DNA from 2 places in the Pseudomonas syringae genome. Region 1 is predicted to be linked to the other one. Evidence: predicted binding sites of a transcription regulator. Region 1 holds the regulator's gene; the other holds the start of a gene.
What was found. Region 1 encodes sigma-54, which starts transcription at its own class of promoters, with help from an activator protein. Its sites were predicted from a motif close to ANTGGCATNNANNTTGCTNT; they were not measured.
Positions count from the first base shown of each region.

Region 1 (8,255 bases):
CGACATCGGTCCGCCAGCGTGAAGTCGAAACCGTCGAGTTCAATCGTGACCAGGGTTTTGGTATTACGTTGTACGTTGGGCAGCGCAAAGGCTCGGCCAGCACGTCTGCGACCGGCGCCGATGCCATTCGCGAAACCGTAGCCGCCGCCCTGGCGATTGCCGAACACACCTCCGAAGATGAAAGCTCCGGGCTGGCCGACGCTGCGCTGATGGCCAAGGAGGTCATGGATTTTGACCTTTATCACACTTGGGACATCACGCCCGAGCAGGCCATCGAGAAAGCGTTGATCTGCGAAGCGGCAGCGTTCGAGGCCGACAGCCGGATCAAGAACGCCGACGGCACCACCCTCAATACCCATCAGGGCTGCCGCGTATACGGCAACAGCAATGGGTTCATCGGCGGCTATGCGTCGACCCGGCATAGCCTGAGTTGCGTGATGATTGCCGAAGGCGAAGGCCAGATGCAGCGCGACTACTGGTATGACGTCAACCGCAAGGGCCAGTTGCTGGCCGATGCCGAGAGCATTGGCCGCAAGGCCGCGCAACGGGCGGCGAGCCGCCTGGGCGCGCGGCCTGTGCCTACCTGTGAAGTGCCGGTGCTGTTTGCCGCTGAACTGGCGGGTGGCTTGTTCGGCAGTTTTCTCGGCGCTATCTCTGGCGGCAACCTGTATCGCAAGTCGTCATTTCTCGAGGGCTCTCTTGGCCAGCGACTGTTCCCGGAGTGGATGACCATCGATGAGCGTCCACACCTGAGGCACGCCATGGGCAGTTCCGCGTTCGACAGCGATGGCCTGGCGACGTATGCCAAACCCTTCGTGGACAAAGGCGATCTGGTGTCCTACGTGCTGAGCACCTATTCCGGCCGCAAGCTGGGCATGCCAAGCACCGCCAATGCGGGCGGCGTTCATAACCTGTTCGTTACTCATGGTTCCGAAGATCAGGATGCGCTGATCCGGCGCATGGGCCGTGGTTTGCTGGTCACTGAGTTGATGGGCAGCGGCCTGAACATGGTCACCGGTGATTACTCGCGTGGCGCAGCGGGCTTCTGGGTCGAGAACGGCGAGATTCAGTTTCCGGTTCAGGAAGTGACTATTGCCGGGAACATGCGCGACATGTTCAAACAGATCGTCGCCGTGGGCAGCGATCTCGAACTGCGCAGCAACATCCGCACCGGCTCGGTACTGATCGAGCGCATGATGGTGGCGGGGAGCTGATTAGCCTGCATCGCTACCGCTGCATACCTGACTGACTCGCATGCCAATGCTCCGGCGTTGGCATGCGCTTCCTGTCACGCCGCATCACCTGTCCTTACCGTGCCACACTCCCCAGTTTCTGCACGATCGATAGCTCATGAAGCCTCGCTTCATTGTCTTCTCAGAACCCCCTCGCAAAAGTCCATCTCATCAACATGCTTGTGTTGAGTCAAAATCTCATTTAATAATGAATATCATTTGAGGGTGAAATGTGACCGCCGGGATCACCTGGTCCGGCCAGCCTGCGCCTCTGGGGGTATGTCATGCAGCATTGGAAACGCACCATTGAACAGGCCAACCGCTGTTTCAGTCTGGGTGAGTGGGTTGAAGCCCGTGAGCTGTACCTCCAGGCGCTGGCCCTGGCACAAGTGCTTTTCGAGCGTTGGCCAGACGTCGATGAAGCCGTTGCGGCGTGTGTGATTTCCCATCACAACCTGGCGGACCTGCACCTCAGCCTGGGGCAGCCAGAAGAAAGCGCCGAATACCTGTGCGCAATCCATCAGCACCTGTTGCAGACCATGCAGAGCCAGCGGCTGACGCCCGCTCTGCGCGAAGCGGCCCTGCGCCACAGCAGCAAGACCTACGCCGAGCTACTGAGCTTTATCAGCGAGCATGGCGAATACCCGCGCACCCATCGACTGCTGAACAGCAGCAGTGAGCACACGCGCTCATCGCTGCAGCGCCATTCAGCGACTCATTCCGGACTTTTTTACGGAGCACACTGAAATGTCTCATACCTTGCCAGCACTGCCGTACGCCTACGATGCACTAGAGCCGCACATTGATGCGCAGACCATGGAAATCCACTACACCAAGCATCACCAGACCTATATCACCAACCTCAATGCGGCGGTCGACGGCACTGAATTCGCCGACTGGTCGGTTGAAAAACTCGTCGCCAGCGTCAAGCAACTGCCTGAAAACCTGCGCCCGGCGGTGATCAATCAAGGTGGAGGTCATGCCAACCATTCGCTGTTCTGGGAAGTCATGGTGCCCGGCGGTGGCGGCTTGCCACAAGGCGCGATCGCCGCTGCAATAGACGAGCAATTGGGTGGCTTTGACAGCTTCAAGGAGGCCTTTACCAAAGCCGCACTGACGCGTTTTGGCAGTGGATGGGCCTGGCTGAGCGTGACCCCTGACAAAAAACTGGTAGTCGAAAGCAGCGGCAATCAGGACAGCCCGCTGATGAATGGCAACACACCCATTCTGGGGCTGGACGTGTGGGAACATGCCTACTACCTGCGCTACCAGAACCGCCGTCCCGAATACATCAACGCGTTCTACAACGTGATCAACTGGCAGGAAGTAGCCCGACGCTATCAGGCTGCTCTGGCCTGATCCCTCGACACCCGCCAAGGGCGCCTATGCGTTCTGAACGACTCTCGATCAATAAAGTGCGGTTGCTGCGCAGGGGAGCAGGAACCGTGCTGCTGTTGGCAGGTATGGTGTTGCTGGCAGGGCGGGGGATGAGTTGGCTTCAGGTGCATTGCTTGTGATGGGTGTGACACGCCGAGACGTGTGAGGTCGAGGGCTTATTCGCCCTCGTCAAACCTGTTATTGATCAGTTCTACCAAGCCATCAAGGGCTTCATGCTCGAATTCACCTTCGGTGTGCAGATGAATCTCGGTGCCTTTGCCCGCAGCCAGCATCATCACAGCCATGATGCTCTTGCCATCGACCATGCTTTCCGGCGTGCGGCCGACGCGGATCTGGCAGGGAAACTTGCCGGCAACGCCTACGAACTTGGCGGCGGCGCGGGCGTGCAAACCCAGTTTGTTGATGATGGTGATTTGACGAGCGGGCATCGCAGTGTAAATCCTTTCAGCTAAGGTCGCGGTGGCGGACCTGAACGTTCTTGAGTGATTGTTGCAATACCTGACCCAGGCGTTCTGTCAGGTAGACGGAGCGATGGTGCCCCCCAGTGCAACCGATGGCAATGGTAACGTAAGAACGGTTGCTGGCTGCGAATCGAGGCAGCCATTTGTTCAGATAGGCGAAGATGTCCTGAAACATTTCTTCAACGTCGGGCTGCACGGACAGATAATCGATAACAGGCTGTTCGAGACCTGAATGATCGCGCAATTCAGGCTTCCAGTACGGGTTGGGCAGGCAGCGCACATCAAAGACCAGATCGGCATCAACGGGCATGCCACGCTTGAAGCCGAACGACTCGAGCAGAAAGGCAGTACCAGGCTCGGGCTTGTTGAGCAGGCGCAGTTTCAGTGCATCGCGCAACTGGTAGAGGTTCAGGTGGGTGGTGTTGATCTTCAGGTCGGCCAGATCGATGATCGGGCCCAGTAATGTAGTCTCGTCGCGTATCGCCTCGGCCAGCGAGCGATCTGCCGTGCTCAAGGGGTGGCGACGTCGGGTTTCCGAGAAGCGTTTGAGCAGGGTGGCTTCGTCGGCATCCAGATACAGCACGTCGCACTGGATATTGCGTGAGCGCACTTCATCGAGCATCTGCGGAAAACGGGTCAGATGGCTTGGCAGATTGCGTGCGTCGATCGAAACCGCCAACAGTGGCTCTGCCAGCTCGGTGTTGATCAGTGCGCGTTCGGCCAGTTCCGGCAGCAGACCGGCAGGAAGGTTGTCGACACAATAGAAGCCGTTGTCTTCCAGTACATCCAGCGCGGTACTTTTGCCCGAACCGGAGCGGCCGCTGACGATGATCATGCGCATTGTCAAAGACCTTTTTGTGCGTCCAGCACCACGTTATACAGCGCTTCGTCGCTTGCCGCGTTGCGCAGGCTCTTGCGCACGTCGGCCTTGTCGAGCATGCCGGCAATCTGGCTAAGCAGCTCCAGGTGATCGTCGGTCGCCTTCTGCGGGACCAGCAAGACAAACAGCAAGTCCACGGGCGCACCGTCGATGGCGTCGAAATCTACCGGAGCATCAAGGTGAATCACTGCACTGACGGGCTCGCCACAGGAGGCCAGGCGGCAGTGAGGAATGGCGATGCCGTTGCCGAAACCGGTCGATCCCAGTTTTTCACGGGCAACCAGGCTTTCGAACACAGTGCCCGAATCCATTCCCGGCACTTCGCGGCCGATCAGGTTGGCAATCTGTTCAAGTACACGTTTCTTGCTGCCGCCCGGCATGTTCACGAGTGAACGGCCGGGGGTCAGGATATTTTCAAATCGGATCATTTAAATGGGCGTTAGCGAGCGGCCGCACCTTTGAGGATGCTTTGCTGCTTTTCCTTATGCTTGAGCAATTGTCTGTCGAGCTTGTCAGTGAGCAGGTCGATTGCAGCGTACATGTCGTCATGTTCAGCATTGGCAACCACCTCCCCTCCGTGGATGTGCAGCGTGGCTTCGATCTTCTGCTTGAGCTTCTCGACCGCCATCGTGACCTGCACGTTTGTAATCTTGTCAAAGTGCCCCTCCAGCTTCTTGAGCTTGAGCTCAACATATTCACGAAGGGGCTTGGTCACTTCCAGTTGGTGTCCACTGATGTTGACTTGCATACAGCTTTCTCCTTTGCCAATGCATAAAGAGACAGGCGTGACGCCTGCCACTGGAACGCTGTGGCTCGGCCTGCATCACATCAATCGCTTGCGCTCACTGGAAGGCGCTATCCCGAGTGATTCGCGGTACTTGGCGACTGTGCGACGGGCTACTTGAATGCCTTGTGCCTCCAGTAAACCAGCGATCTTGCTATCACTCAACGGCTTTTTCTGATTTTCCGCCGCAACCAGTTTTTTGATGATTGCGCGAATTGCCGTGGACGAGCATTCGCCGCCCTCGGAGGTGCTTACGTGGCTTGAAAAGAAGTATTTCAGCTCGTAAATACCCCGTGGGGTGTGCATGAATTTCTGGGTCGTGACGCGGGAAATGGTCGACTCGTGCATGCCTACCGCCTCGGCGATATCGTGCAGCACCAGCGGTTTCATGGCCTCGTCGCCGTATTCGAGAAAACCGCGTTGGTGTTCGACGATCTGGGTGGCGACCTTCATCAGGGTTTCGTTGCGGCTTTGCAGGCTCTTGATGAACCAGCGAGCCTCCTGCAACTGGTTGCGCATGAAGGTGTTGTCTGCGCTGGTGTCGGCGCGACGGACAAACCCGGCATATTGGGGGTTTACGCGCAGGCGGGGCACCGATTCCTGATTCAGCTCGACCAGCCAGCGTTCGTTGTCCTTGCGCACGATCACGTCAGGAATAACGTATTCGGCTTCTGTGGATTCGATTTGCGAGCCGGGACGCGGGTTGAGGCTCTGAACCAGTTCTATGACCTGGCGCAGTTCGTCTTCCTTGATTTTCATGCGCCGCATCAACTGGCCGTAATCGCGGCTGCCCAGCAGATCGATGTAATCGGTGACCAGCCGTTGTGCTTCCGCCAGCCAGGGCGTTTTCGCGGGCAGCTGGCGTAATTGCAGAAGCAGGCACTCGCTCAGCGTGCGCGCACCGATGCCGGCAGGTTCGAACTGCTGGATGCGGTGCAGTACGGCTTCGATTTCGTCGAGTTCGATGTCCAGCTCAGGGTCGAAGGATTCAAGAATCTCTTCGAGTGTTTCGTCCAGATAGCCCTGGTTGTTGATGCAGTCGATCAGCGTCACTGCAACCAGGCGATCCTTGTCGGACATCGGCGCTACGTTCAGTTGCCACAGCAGATGGCTCTGCAGGCTTTCGCCCACCGAGGTACGGGTAGTGAAATCCCACTCATCGTCATCGCTGCTCGGCAGGCTGCTGGCGCTGGTCTGGTAAACGTCTTCCCAGGCCGTGTCGACGGGCAGCTCGTTTGGAATGCGCTCGCCCCATTCGCCGTCTTCCAGGTTGTCCACCGTGGGTGCGGCTTCCTGATAGGTTGGTTCCTGAACGTCGGGGTTGGGCTTTTGTTCGATGTTGTCGGCAAGCGGGTCGGAGTTATCGAAATCGTCGCCTTCTTCCTGCCGTTCAAGCATAGGGTTGGACTCCAGCGCCTCCTGAATCTCCTGCTGGAGATCCAGAGTGGACAACTGAAGTAAGCGGATTGCCTGTTGCAGCTGCGGTGTCATCGTCAGCTGCTGGCCCATTCTCAAGACTAGCGATGGTTTCATGGCAGGGGCTAAACACCTTATTCGCTGACGCACGTGCGCCATCTACTACAGGCGCCGGGGCGCCATCATTAAGCAAATTATATGCCTGAAACCTGTGGCTTTGCCTAGAGCGTTATGACAAATAAAATCCTGTCAATACGCTGCACGGGCATCAATCAGCCGGGGACGTGCCAAAGGCGGTCGATCAGAGACGGAACTCGTGGCCGAGGTACACTTCTTTCACCAGCTGATTTGCCAGAATGGTTTCAGAGTCGCCTTCTGCGATCAGCTGTCCATCGTTGACGATGTAAGCGGTTTCACAGATGTCCAGGGTTTCACGGACGTTGTGATCGGTGATCAGCACGCCGATGCCCTTGGCTTTCAGGTGGTGGATAATCTGTTTGATGTCGCCCACCGAGATCGGGTCGACGCCTGCGAACGGTTCATCCAGCAGGATGAATTTCGGCGAAGTGGCCAGGGCACGGGCAATTTCCACGCGGCGACGTTCGCCACCTGACAGGCTCATGCCCAGGTTGTCGCGAATGTGCGTGATGTGGAACTCCTGCAAGAGGCTTTCAAGCTCCTTGCGGCGTGCTCCAGCATCGAGTTCCTTGCGGGTCTCGAGAATCGCCATGATGTTGTCGGACACCGACAGCTTGCGGAAGATGGAGGCTTCCTGCGGCAGGTAACCGATACCGGCACGTGCACGGCCGTGCATGGGCTGGTGGCTGACATCCAGGTCGTCAATCAGCACGCGGCCCTGATCCGCCTGGACCAGGCCCACGATCATGTAGAAGCAGGTGGTCTTGCCGGCGCCGTTGGGGCCCAGCAAGCCGACGATCTGCCCGCTTTCGATGGAGATGCTCACATCGCGCACGACCTGTCGGCTCTTGTAGCTTTTAGCCAGATGCTGGGCTCTGAGCGTTGCCATTTACGGGGCCTTCTGCGGTTGATCGGTTTTCTTCTTCGGCTGGATGACCATGTCGATACGCGGACGTGGCGTAGTCAACTTGGTACCACCATTGGCCCGGCCGGCGCTGACGACCTGTCTGACCGTGTCGTAGACGATTTTCTCGCCTTCCGACGTGTTGCCGTCGTTGATGACCTTGGCTTTGTCGATCAGGACAATGCGGTCCTGGCCGGCGTAGTACTGGATCGTGACGGCATAGGCCTGCACGATCGGCTTGTCCGGGGCAGGTTTTTGCTCGTAGTAAGCCAGATTGCCGACAGACGTGAAGACATCGACTTCACCCTGGGCGTTACGGGTAATCGTCACGGTGTTGCCGGTGACCTTCATTGAGCCTTGCGTGATAACCACGTTGCCCCTGTAGGTTGCAACGCCTTTCTTGTCATCGAGCTGAGCATCGTCAGACTGGATGTGGATAGGCTGATCACGGTCGGTTGGCAGGGACCAGGCGCTCGCGCTTCCCAGTGCTGCGCCCAGGCCGAGCAATAAAGGAAGAGTTTTAACGAGCCTCATACTGTCCTCTTACGTTGGATAGCAGGTCCATCCTGCTGTCTTTCAAATACGCTTTCATTCCCTTGGCCGTAGTGACACCGCCCGCGCCGTCGATTCTAACGTCTTGGTCGGTCTCCGCATATTGCTTCTGCGGGAATACGGTCATGCGACTGCTGGTGATAATCGTCGTGCGTTGCTTTTCATCGGTGCGTTCAACGCGAACGGAGTCCATCAACTCGACCTGGTCGCCTGCGGAGGACACTTCGCCTCGTTTACTCTGAACATGCCAGGGAAACTCGCCGCCGCGATACATGTTCAGATCGGGCGTGGTCAGCAGGCTTACATCAGAGGTCTTCACGTGTTCCACCTTGTCGGCGGTCATGTCGTATTGAAGTGTGCCGTCTGGCAGGTACTGAACACTGCGCGTATTGATCGCATAGTAGTCGATGGCGGTGTCGTTAACCGCCCCGTCAGGCCTGTCCATGAAACTTTCCGGGCTGACATTCCAGTAGCCGACGGCCGCCAGCAG
Region 1 is NZ_CP066265.1:884,791-893,045, forward strand. It holds gene pmbA (metalloprotease PmbA) at 1-1,214, shown strand, start outside; gene I9H07_RS04020 (tetratricopeptide repeat protein) at 1,517-1,978, shown strand; gene I9H07_RS04025 (superoxide dismutase) at 1,980-2,591, shown strand; gene I9H07_RS04030 (HPr family phosphocarrier protein) at 2,786-3,058, opposite strand; gene rapZ (RNase adapter RapZ) at 3,075-3,932, opposite strand; gene ptsN (PTS IIA-like nitrogen regulatory protein PtsN) at 3,935-4,399, opposite strand; gene hpf (ribosome hibernation-promoting factor, HPF/YfiA family) at 4,411-4,719, opposite strand; gene I9H07_RS04050 (RNA polymerase factor sigma-54) at 4,795-6,288, opposite strand; gene lptB (LPS export ABC transporter ATP-binding protein) at 6,473-7,198, opposite strand; gene lptA (lipopolysaccharide transport periplasmic protein LptA) at 7,199-7,747, opposite strand; gene lptC (LPS export ABC transporter periplasmic protein LptC) at 7,734-8,255, opposite strand, start outside.

Region 2 (8,255 bases), 870 kb from region 1:
GAACGGTCTGGTGTTCCAGTACGTGAAAGAAGACCCTAAAACCGTGCTGAGCATGTTGTGGTACGGCTTCCCGGTCGTGCGCTACCTGTTGGCATGGGCAGCGGTCACCTGGCTGCTGAGCCTGGTATTCAAAGGCATCGACCGTCTGACGCGGCCACGCCACGTCACCACGACGGGCACTCATACGGTCAGTCCGGTTGCGCCCTGGTATATGCGTGCCGGTGTTTTCGTCGTCGTGCTGCTGGTCATGGTGGTGTGCATTCGCGGGACCCTGCGCCAGGGCCCGCCGCTGCGTTGGGGTGATGCTTACACCACCGACTCGAACTTCGCCAACCAGTTGGGCCTCAACGGTACGCTGACGCTGATCACTGCGGCAAAAAGCCGTATGTCTGAGCAGCGCGACAACATCTGGAAAGCCACACTGCCGCAGGCCGAAGCACAGCAGACCGTGCGCGACATGCTGCTGACCCCGCACGACAAACTGGTCGAGCCGGACATCGCGGCCGTGCGTCGTGACTTCACGCCGCCTGCCGAAAACACGTTGCCGATCCGTAACGTCGTCGTGATTCTGATGGAAAGCTTTGCCGGGCACTCGGTCGGGGCGCTGGGCAGCGATGCCAACATCACGCCGTACTTCGACAAGCTGTCCAAAGAAGGGCTGTTGTTCGATCACTTCTTTTCCAACGGCACCCATACCCACCAGGGCATGTTCGCCACCATGGCATGCTTCCCGAACCTGCCGGGCTTCGAGTACCTGATGCAGACGCCAGAGGGTGCCCACAAGCTGTCCGGCCTGCCGCAGTTGCTGAGCACCGGGCGTAACTACGATGACGTGTACGTCTACAACGGCAACTTCGCCTGGGACAATCAGTCGGGCTTCTTCAGCAACCAGGGCATGACCAACTTCGTCGGCCGCGAGGACTTCGTCAATCCGGTGTTCTCCGATCCGACCTGGGGTGTTTCCGACCAGGACATGTTTGACCGTGGCGCTCAGGAGCTCAAGGCCCGTCAGGATGGCAAGCCGTTCTACGCGCTGCTGCAGACCCTCTCGAACCACACGCCCTACGCCCTGCCGGACCCATTGCCGGTCGAGCGCGTAACCGGCCATGGTTCGCTGGACGAGCATTTGACCGCCATGCGTTACGCCGACTGGGCGCTGGGTCAGTTCTTCGAGAAGGCCAAAAAAGAGCCTTACTTCAAGAACACCCTGTTCGTGGTATTGGGTGACCACGGTTTCGGCAATAACAAGCAACTGACCGAAATGGACCTGGGCCGCTTCAACGTGCCGCTGTTGCTGATCGGTCCTGGCGTGCAGGAGAAATTTGGCCAGCGCAGCAGCACCGTCGGTACACAGGTGGATGTGGTGCCGACCATCATGGGGCGTCTCGGCGGTCTGAACCGCAACCAGTGCTGGGGACGCGATCTGCTGAACCTGCCGGAAGGTGACAAGGGCTTTGGTGTCATCAAGCCGTCGGGCAGCGAACAGATCGTGGCGATCGTCAGCGGCAACCGTATTCTGATCGAGCCTACGGAAATGCCGGCCAAACTGATGACCTACACCCTTGGCGCCAACCCGCATGCTGAAGAGGTCTCTGATGCGCCGGACATGCAGGAACTCAAGCTCAAGCTGGAAAGCTTCCTGCAAACGGCGACCAAGAGCCTTCTGGACAACACGGCCGGCGTCGAGGCCAGCAAGAACCGCAACTGACCAGGACTGACTCGCCGAACCGGCCAGTCATGACAATCGAAAAGGCCCTTGGCATTCACTGCAAGGGCCTTTTGTTTTGCCGGCTATCAGCGAGTGTCCATCGCTGATCCGGTGGAACGAATGCGCCGGTAAAAAGGTCCTTATCCCATAAGCCAGAGTGCCTGGCTTCGTTCTGGAGGCATTGATGAAACAGTGGGCCATTTTGTATCTGGACAAGGATGGCGTGCAGCAGCGCCATGTGGCCGCTTTTGAAGCGCGCCCCAGCGAGGAAGACGTGGCGCAAGTGCTGCGCAAGGGGCTTTATCCGCTGACCGACGAACTGGATCTCAACGATCTTGACGGACGCACCGAAGAGCCTACTGTGAAGACGCTCAAGGACCATAACAGTGTGGAGATCATTTCCATTACAGAAACGAGCTGATCCTCACCGATTAAAAACCTTTTCGTGCCAACCACTTGGCATACGGTCCGTGATAGGGCTAATCTGCAGATGAGGCCATTTTCAAATGGCCTCTGACATCTCGATACCGGGCCTGTGCGCAAGCCCTGTCTGGTCAGCTACATGCTTGATTCCCCACGCCGGATTATCTGTCGTGCGGCGACCGCTCACCTCATGGTCGCTCTGGAAGAGTTGAAACTCTATCTATCGTTGCATAGGAGGACGTTTCATGAGCACAGCCTATCAAGAGGACATCAGCAGCAATGTGCTGCGCCGCATGAAAGAAGGCGGTTTTGATTTTGCGCGAATCTATCCCATCGAGTTCTATGCCATTTTCCCGGACGAGCAACGGGCACGGCAGGCCGCAGAGCAATTTCGCGGTGAATCCCTCAACACTCAGATAAACGTACGTGATGACGGTGCCTGGCACTTGCAACTGAGCAAAGTGATGTATGCGACGTACGACGGCATCGGTGATTTCGAGCAGGATTTTCAGATGGTGATTTCGCCCATGGACGGAGAAGTGGAAGGGTGGGGTGTCACTCAGGAGATCAGAAGACTGCACGCTTGATATGAGCTGTTCGAACAGGTTGAAAGCAGAGCACTGATCGGCCTGACCAGGATGACGTCCCGGTCAGGCCGTTTTGTTTCAAATACTGTCGAGTGCGCGAATCGGGGCTTTTTTTGCCACGACTTGTGTAGCACTGCGGGAGTACCGGCAAAAAAAAAGCCACTCAAACGAGTGGCGCAAAGGGAAGTCTGTTTCGAGAGCGTTCGGTAAAGTCGTGGCGGTTCACGCCTGAAAAAAGCTAACGCAAAGATGGCGTTGGGTGCCGTGTTTGCTCGGTTGCTGGCGATTGTGGCGAACTAATGCCGCGTGAGGAAATCAACTCTCACTATGCTGATCATAGATTTCAAGGTTGAATGACGCATCTGAATGAGGCGTAAGAGAATTGGCTTGGGCGTTTAATGCACAGGAATGGTGCAGAGAATGCCGGTTTTTTATTCAAGTCCTTGATATCAATGCGTTTATGTCGGTGGCACGGGCCTTGCGATGGTCTTGGTGTCCACGGTGACAAGGAGTACGGCATGATCCGCACCTTTTATGACGAGATGTACGATGCTGGCGGTGTTGTTCGCCCGCATTATCGGGAGTTCGCCCGCTGGTTGGGCGATACGCCACCTGAGCTGCTGGCTCAACGCAGGCGTGAAGCCGATTTGCTGTTTCATCGCGCCGGGATCACGTTCACGCTCTATGGTGACGAACAGGGCACCGAGCGGCTTATCCCGTTCGACACCATTCCGCGCAGCATTCCCGCGAGCGAGTGGCGAATTGTCGAGCGCGGCTGCATTCAGCGTGTGAAGGCGCTGAACATGTTTCTGGCTGATCTGTACCACGATCAGCGCATCATCAAGGCCGGGATCATCCCCGCCGAACAGGTGCTGGCCAACGAGCAATATCAGTTGGCAATGCAAGGCCTCAACCTGCACCGGGATCTGTACTCGCACATTTCGGGCGTCGATCTGGTGCGTGACGGTGACGGTACGTATTACGTGCTGGAGGACAACCTGCGTACGCCTAGCGGTGTGAGCTACATGCTCGAAGACCGTAAGATGATGATGCGCCTGTTCCCGGAGCTGTTCGCTGCCCAACGCATCGCGCCGATCGATCATTACCCGAACCTGCTGCTCGACACGCTCAAGAGCTCCAGCCATCTGGACAACCCGAGCGTCGTGGTGCTGACCCCTGGGCGTTTCAACAGCGCCTTTTTCGAGCATGCGTTTCTGGCGCGCGAGATGGGCGTCGAACTGGTGGAAGGTGCTGATCTGTTTGTACGGGATGACCGCGTGTTCATGCGCACCACCGATGGCCCGAAAGCCGTCGACGTGATCTACCGTCGCCTGGACGATGCATTCCTCGATCCGCTGGCGTTCAATCCCGATTCGATGCTGGGTGTGCCGGGCCTGCTGTCCGCCTACCGCTCCGGCAACGTGGTGCTGGCCAATGCCATCGGCACCGGAGTGGCAGATGACAAGTCGGTCTATCCGTATGTCACCGACATGATTCGTTTCTATCTGGACGAAGAGCCGATTCTCAAGAACGTACCGACCTGGCAATGCCGCAAGCCGGAAGAACTGTCACACGTGCTGGCCAACCTGGGCGACCTTGTCGTCAAGGAAACCCAGGGCTCCGGCGGCTACGGCATGCTGGTCGGCCCCGCAGCGACGGCCGCCGAGATCGAAGCCTTTCGCGCGCGTCTCAAAGCCAAGCCGCATGCCTACATCGCCCAGCCCACGCTGTGCCTGTCGACCTGCCCGACCTTTGTCGAGAACGGTATTGCCCCGCGACATATCGATTTGCGTCCCTTTGTCTTGTCCGGTCGCGAAACCCGCGTCGTGCCTGGCGGCCTTACCCGCGTAGCGTTACGCGAAGGCTCGCTGGTCGTGAATTCGTCTCAGGGTGGCGGAACCAAAGACACCTGGGTGGTCGAGGATTAAGGATGCCTGCCAATGCTAAGTAGAACTGCCTCCGATCTTTTCTGGATGTCGCGTTACCTGGAGCGAGCAGAGAATCTCGCCCGAATGCTGGACGTGAGCTATTCGCTGTCGTTGATGCCCCAGGACGGGCGTGGCGACGGGCTGGATGAAATAGCCATGCCGCTGCTGATCACCGGAACCCTGGAAACCTATATCGAGCGTCACGGTGAATTGCATGCCGAGCGCATGCTGCACTTCTTTGCACTGGACGCGACCAACCCGGCGAGCATCTACAGTTGCCTGGGTGCGGCACGTGCCAGCGCGCACGCGGTACGCGGCCGGATTACGGCGGACATGTGGGAGAACATCAACTCCACGTGGCTTGAAATCCGCGGCATCGCCCAGCAAGGCCTGACGCGCTACGGCATGAGCCGGTTCTGCGAGTGGGTCAAGGAGCGTTCGCACCTGTTCCGCGGTGCGACCTACGGCACCATCATGCGTAACGATGCCTTCCGCTTCATTCGTCTCGGGACTTTCATCGAACGCGCTGACAACACCATGCGCATGCTCGATGCCCGCTATGAAATGCTCGAATTGCGTGGCCCCCAGGCGAATGCCGCTGCCGACAACTCGGCGGCGGGTTACTACCAGTGGAGCGCCTTGCTGCGCGCACTGTCGTCGTTCGAGGCCTACACTGAAGTCTATCGAGACGCCCCTGGCGCACGTCAGGTTGCCGAGCTTTTGCTGCTGCGTGCCGATATTCCGCGTTCGTTGCGCGCCTGTCTGGAAGAGATGGATGTGATCCTCGCCAGCCTGCCAGGCATCAACGGTCGCCCGGCGCAGCGCATGGCGGCTGAAATGGACGCTCGCCTGCGCTACACGAGCATCGACGAAATCCTCGATGAAGGTCTGCATGAGTGGCTGAACGAATTCATCCCGATGCTGGCCCAGTTGGGTGATGCCATCCACATATCGTACCTGGAGGCTGCATGAGACTCTCTATAAGCCACGAGACCACCTATCACTATGATGATCAGGTGCGTTCGAGTATCCAGTACCTGCGCCTGACCCCCCATGACAGTGAACGCCAGCAAGTGCTTAGCTGGCAGCTGACGTTACCGCGCCCGGTGCGGGCGCAGGTCGACCCGTTCGGCAATATCCTGCACGTGCTGAGCCTGGAAGAGCCGCACGAAGAAATCATTATCGGCGCGCGCGGGCAGGTCGAGATCGACGAAACCTGCGAGGCCGAGCATGAAAACCAGTCGGCGCTGCCGTTTCTGCGGGTGACTCGCCTGACCGAGCCGGACGAGGCGATTCGCAGCTTTGCGGCAAAAGAGTGTCGCAAGCGCAATGACCGTACTGCACTGATCGATCTGATGCAGGCTCTGAATCAGCACATGACGTACACCCAGGGCGCGACGGAGGTCGATACCTGCGCAGCCCAGGCATTTGCCGGTCGTTCAGGCGTCTGTCAGGACCATACTCACGCGTTTCTGGCCTGCGCTCGCAGCCTGGGCGTGCCGGCACGTTATGTTTCCGGTTATCTGTGCAGTGAAGACAGCGAGCATCTGTCCAGCCATGCCTGGGCCGAGGCATGGATCGATAACGCCTGGTACAGCTTCGATGTGACTAACCAGCTGGCGATTCCCGAGCGCCATCTGAAGCTCGCCGTCGGGCTGGATTACCTGGATGCCTGTCCGGTGCGCGGCATGCGCCGTGGCGGCGGGTCGGAACAGATGCACGCCAAGGTCGTGGTGTCACCCATGACGGGCACGCCTAAAGTGAAGGTCAGGGTTCAGGCTCAAAGCCAGCATCAGTAAGGTGAGCGATGCGCGGGTTGACTTGAAACAATCTGCGCATCCCTACAGGGTCGTGGCAGGGCTTATTCCGCAGGGTCGTCAGACGTGTCGTATAACGCGTTGTGCAATTCTTCGTAGTTGCCGCCGTTGATGACGCTGAAATAACCCGCTGCCGTCAGCTTGTCCTGAGCCCTGTTGGCCTTGTTGTTATCGCTGCTGAAGATGACGAATACCGCATTGCGGTCGTTGAGCACCTGCTTCATCTGATTGACCAGCCGCACCTCATCGACCCGCACGGCGTTCAGCACAGTACCGGCTTCGTAGTCGCTCTGGCTGCGCACATCCATCGCCAGCTTGCCTTCTTTCAAGGCTGCCACCGCCGCCGCCTGATCCACAACGCCCGCCTGTGCAGCGAAGCTGCCTGCGAGTGCACATAACGCTATCCATCGGCGCATAAGCCCGTCTCCCTTCATTTGAGTGGAAAGAGTGGCACAGTTGCACGCGGCACGAAAGCGTATCGGATCAGCCAAACAGCCGGTTAAGGTTTGGCACGATCAGGAGTAGCGTTGTGGTAAACAGGATGAGTCCTGCCTGACGTACTTTGGAGCGTTTGAGTTTGAGCATGGCTGACCGCCTTTTGTTTTTATTCCTGACGATTTAACGCGCCGGATGTTGCAAATAGATGGCGAGTAATCGGTTGCTTACACGATTGAGCGTTGAACAGACGGGGCCGGTCATCTGACCGCTCCCCCGAGCGTTGCACGGTTTCCGTCGCTCTCTCTGTTACAGATATAAACATAGAGCTGACGTGCGCTGATCTATAGAACCGTTCGGAATTTAAAATTGCTTTATCTAAACGCTCGGTTATCAATTTGAACAAGCGTGAGGCCACAGGCCTTCGCTAGACGCTTCCAGCAAAATTGACTGTTTTGTGCCGTTCGTCCGAGTCGGAATTGTCCTACATTGTTCGCGTACGCCGTCTGCATGCTCGGCGCTGCTTGATTTGGTGGGGGCTTCAAGGCAGGCTTCGTGGGTGCGCTTTTACCTCATTACTGTTTCAGGTCCTCATTTATGCCTTTACGCATCTGTATTCTGGAAACCGATAACCTGCGTCCGGAACTGGTTGAGCAGTATCAGGGTTACGGACGGATGTTCGAATTGCTGTTCGTGCGCCAGCCGATTGCCGCAGAGCTGTCGGTGTACAACGTGGTGCAAGGCATTTATCCACCTCAGGACGAGCGATTCGACGCTTATCTGGTGACCGGCAGCAAAGCCGACTCGTTCGGCACCGATCCATGGATACAAACCTTGAAGGGCTACTTGCTCGAGCTGTATCAGCGCGGCGAAAAGTTGCTGGGTATCTGCTTTGGCCACCAGTTGCTGGCGTTATTGCTGGGCGGCAAGACCGAACGTGCCGCTCAGGGTTGGGGTGTGGGTATCCATCATTATCAACTGGCAAACGCCACGCCGTGGATGACGCCGAAGATGGACCAGTTGACGCTACTGATCAGCCATCAGGATCAGGTCACTGCGCTGCCCGAGAACGCCACGGTGATTGCCTCCAGCGAGTTCTGCCCGTTCGCGGCTTATCACATCAACCATCAGGTGCTGTGCTTCCAGGGCCATCCTGAGTTCATTCACGAGTTTTCACGCCGCTTGCTGGATCTTCGTCAGGAAGCACTGGGCGAGCAGATTTACCAGCAGGGCGTCGCCAGCCTCGATCATGATCACCACGGGGCCACAGTGGCCGAGTGGATGATGCGTTTCGTGGCGCATCGGCCGGAAGGTCAGGCCGTTTGACAGGCCCGACTTCCATATTCGTGGATTTCTA
Region 2 is NZ_CP066265.1:1,756,880-1,765,134, forward strand. It holds gene I9H07_RS08040 (LTA synthase family protein) at 1-1,708, shown strand, start outside; gene I9H07_RS08045 (hypothetical protein) at 1,893-2,129, shown strand; gene I9H07_RS08050 (ribonuclease E inhibitor RraB) at 2,377-2,718, shown strand; gene I9H07_RS08055 (circularly permuted type 2 ATP-grasp protein) at 3,237-4,646, shown strand; gene I9H07_RS08060 (alpha-E domain-containing protein) at 4,659-5,618, shown strand; gene I9H07_RS08065 (transglutaminase family protein) at 5,615-6,445, shown strand; gene I9H07_RS08070 (rhodanese-like domain-containing protein) at 6,508-6,879, opposite strand; gene I9H07_RS08075 (amidotransferase) at 7,496-8,224, shown strand.
Region 2: I9H07_RS08055 (circularly permuted type 2 ATP-grasp protein) is a predicted target of sigma-54. The motif match lies at 3,184-3,203, and genes of this name have one in related genera.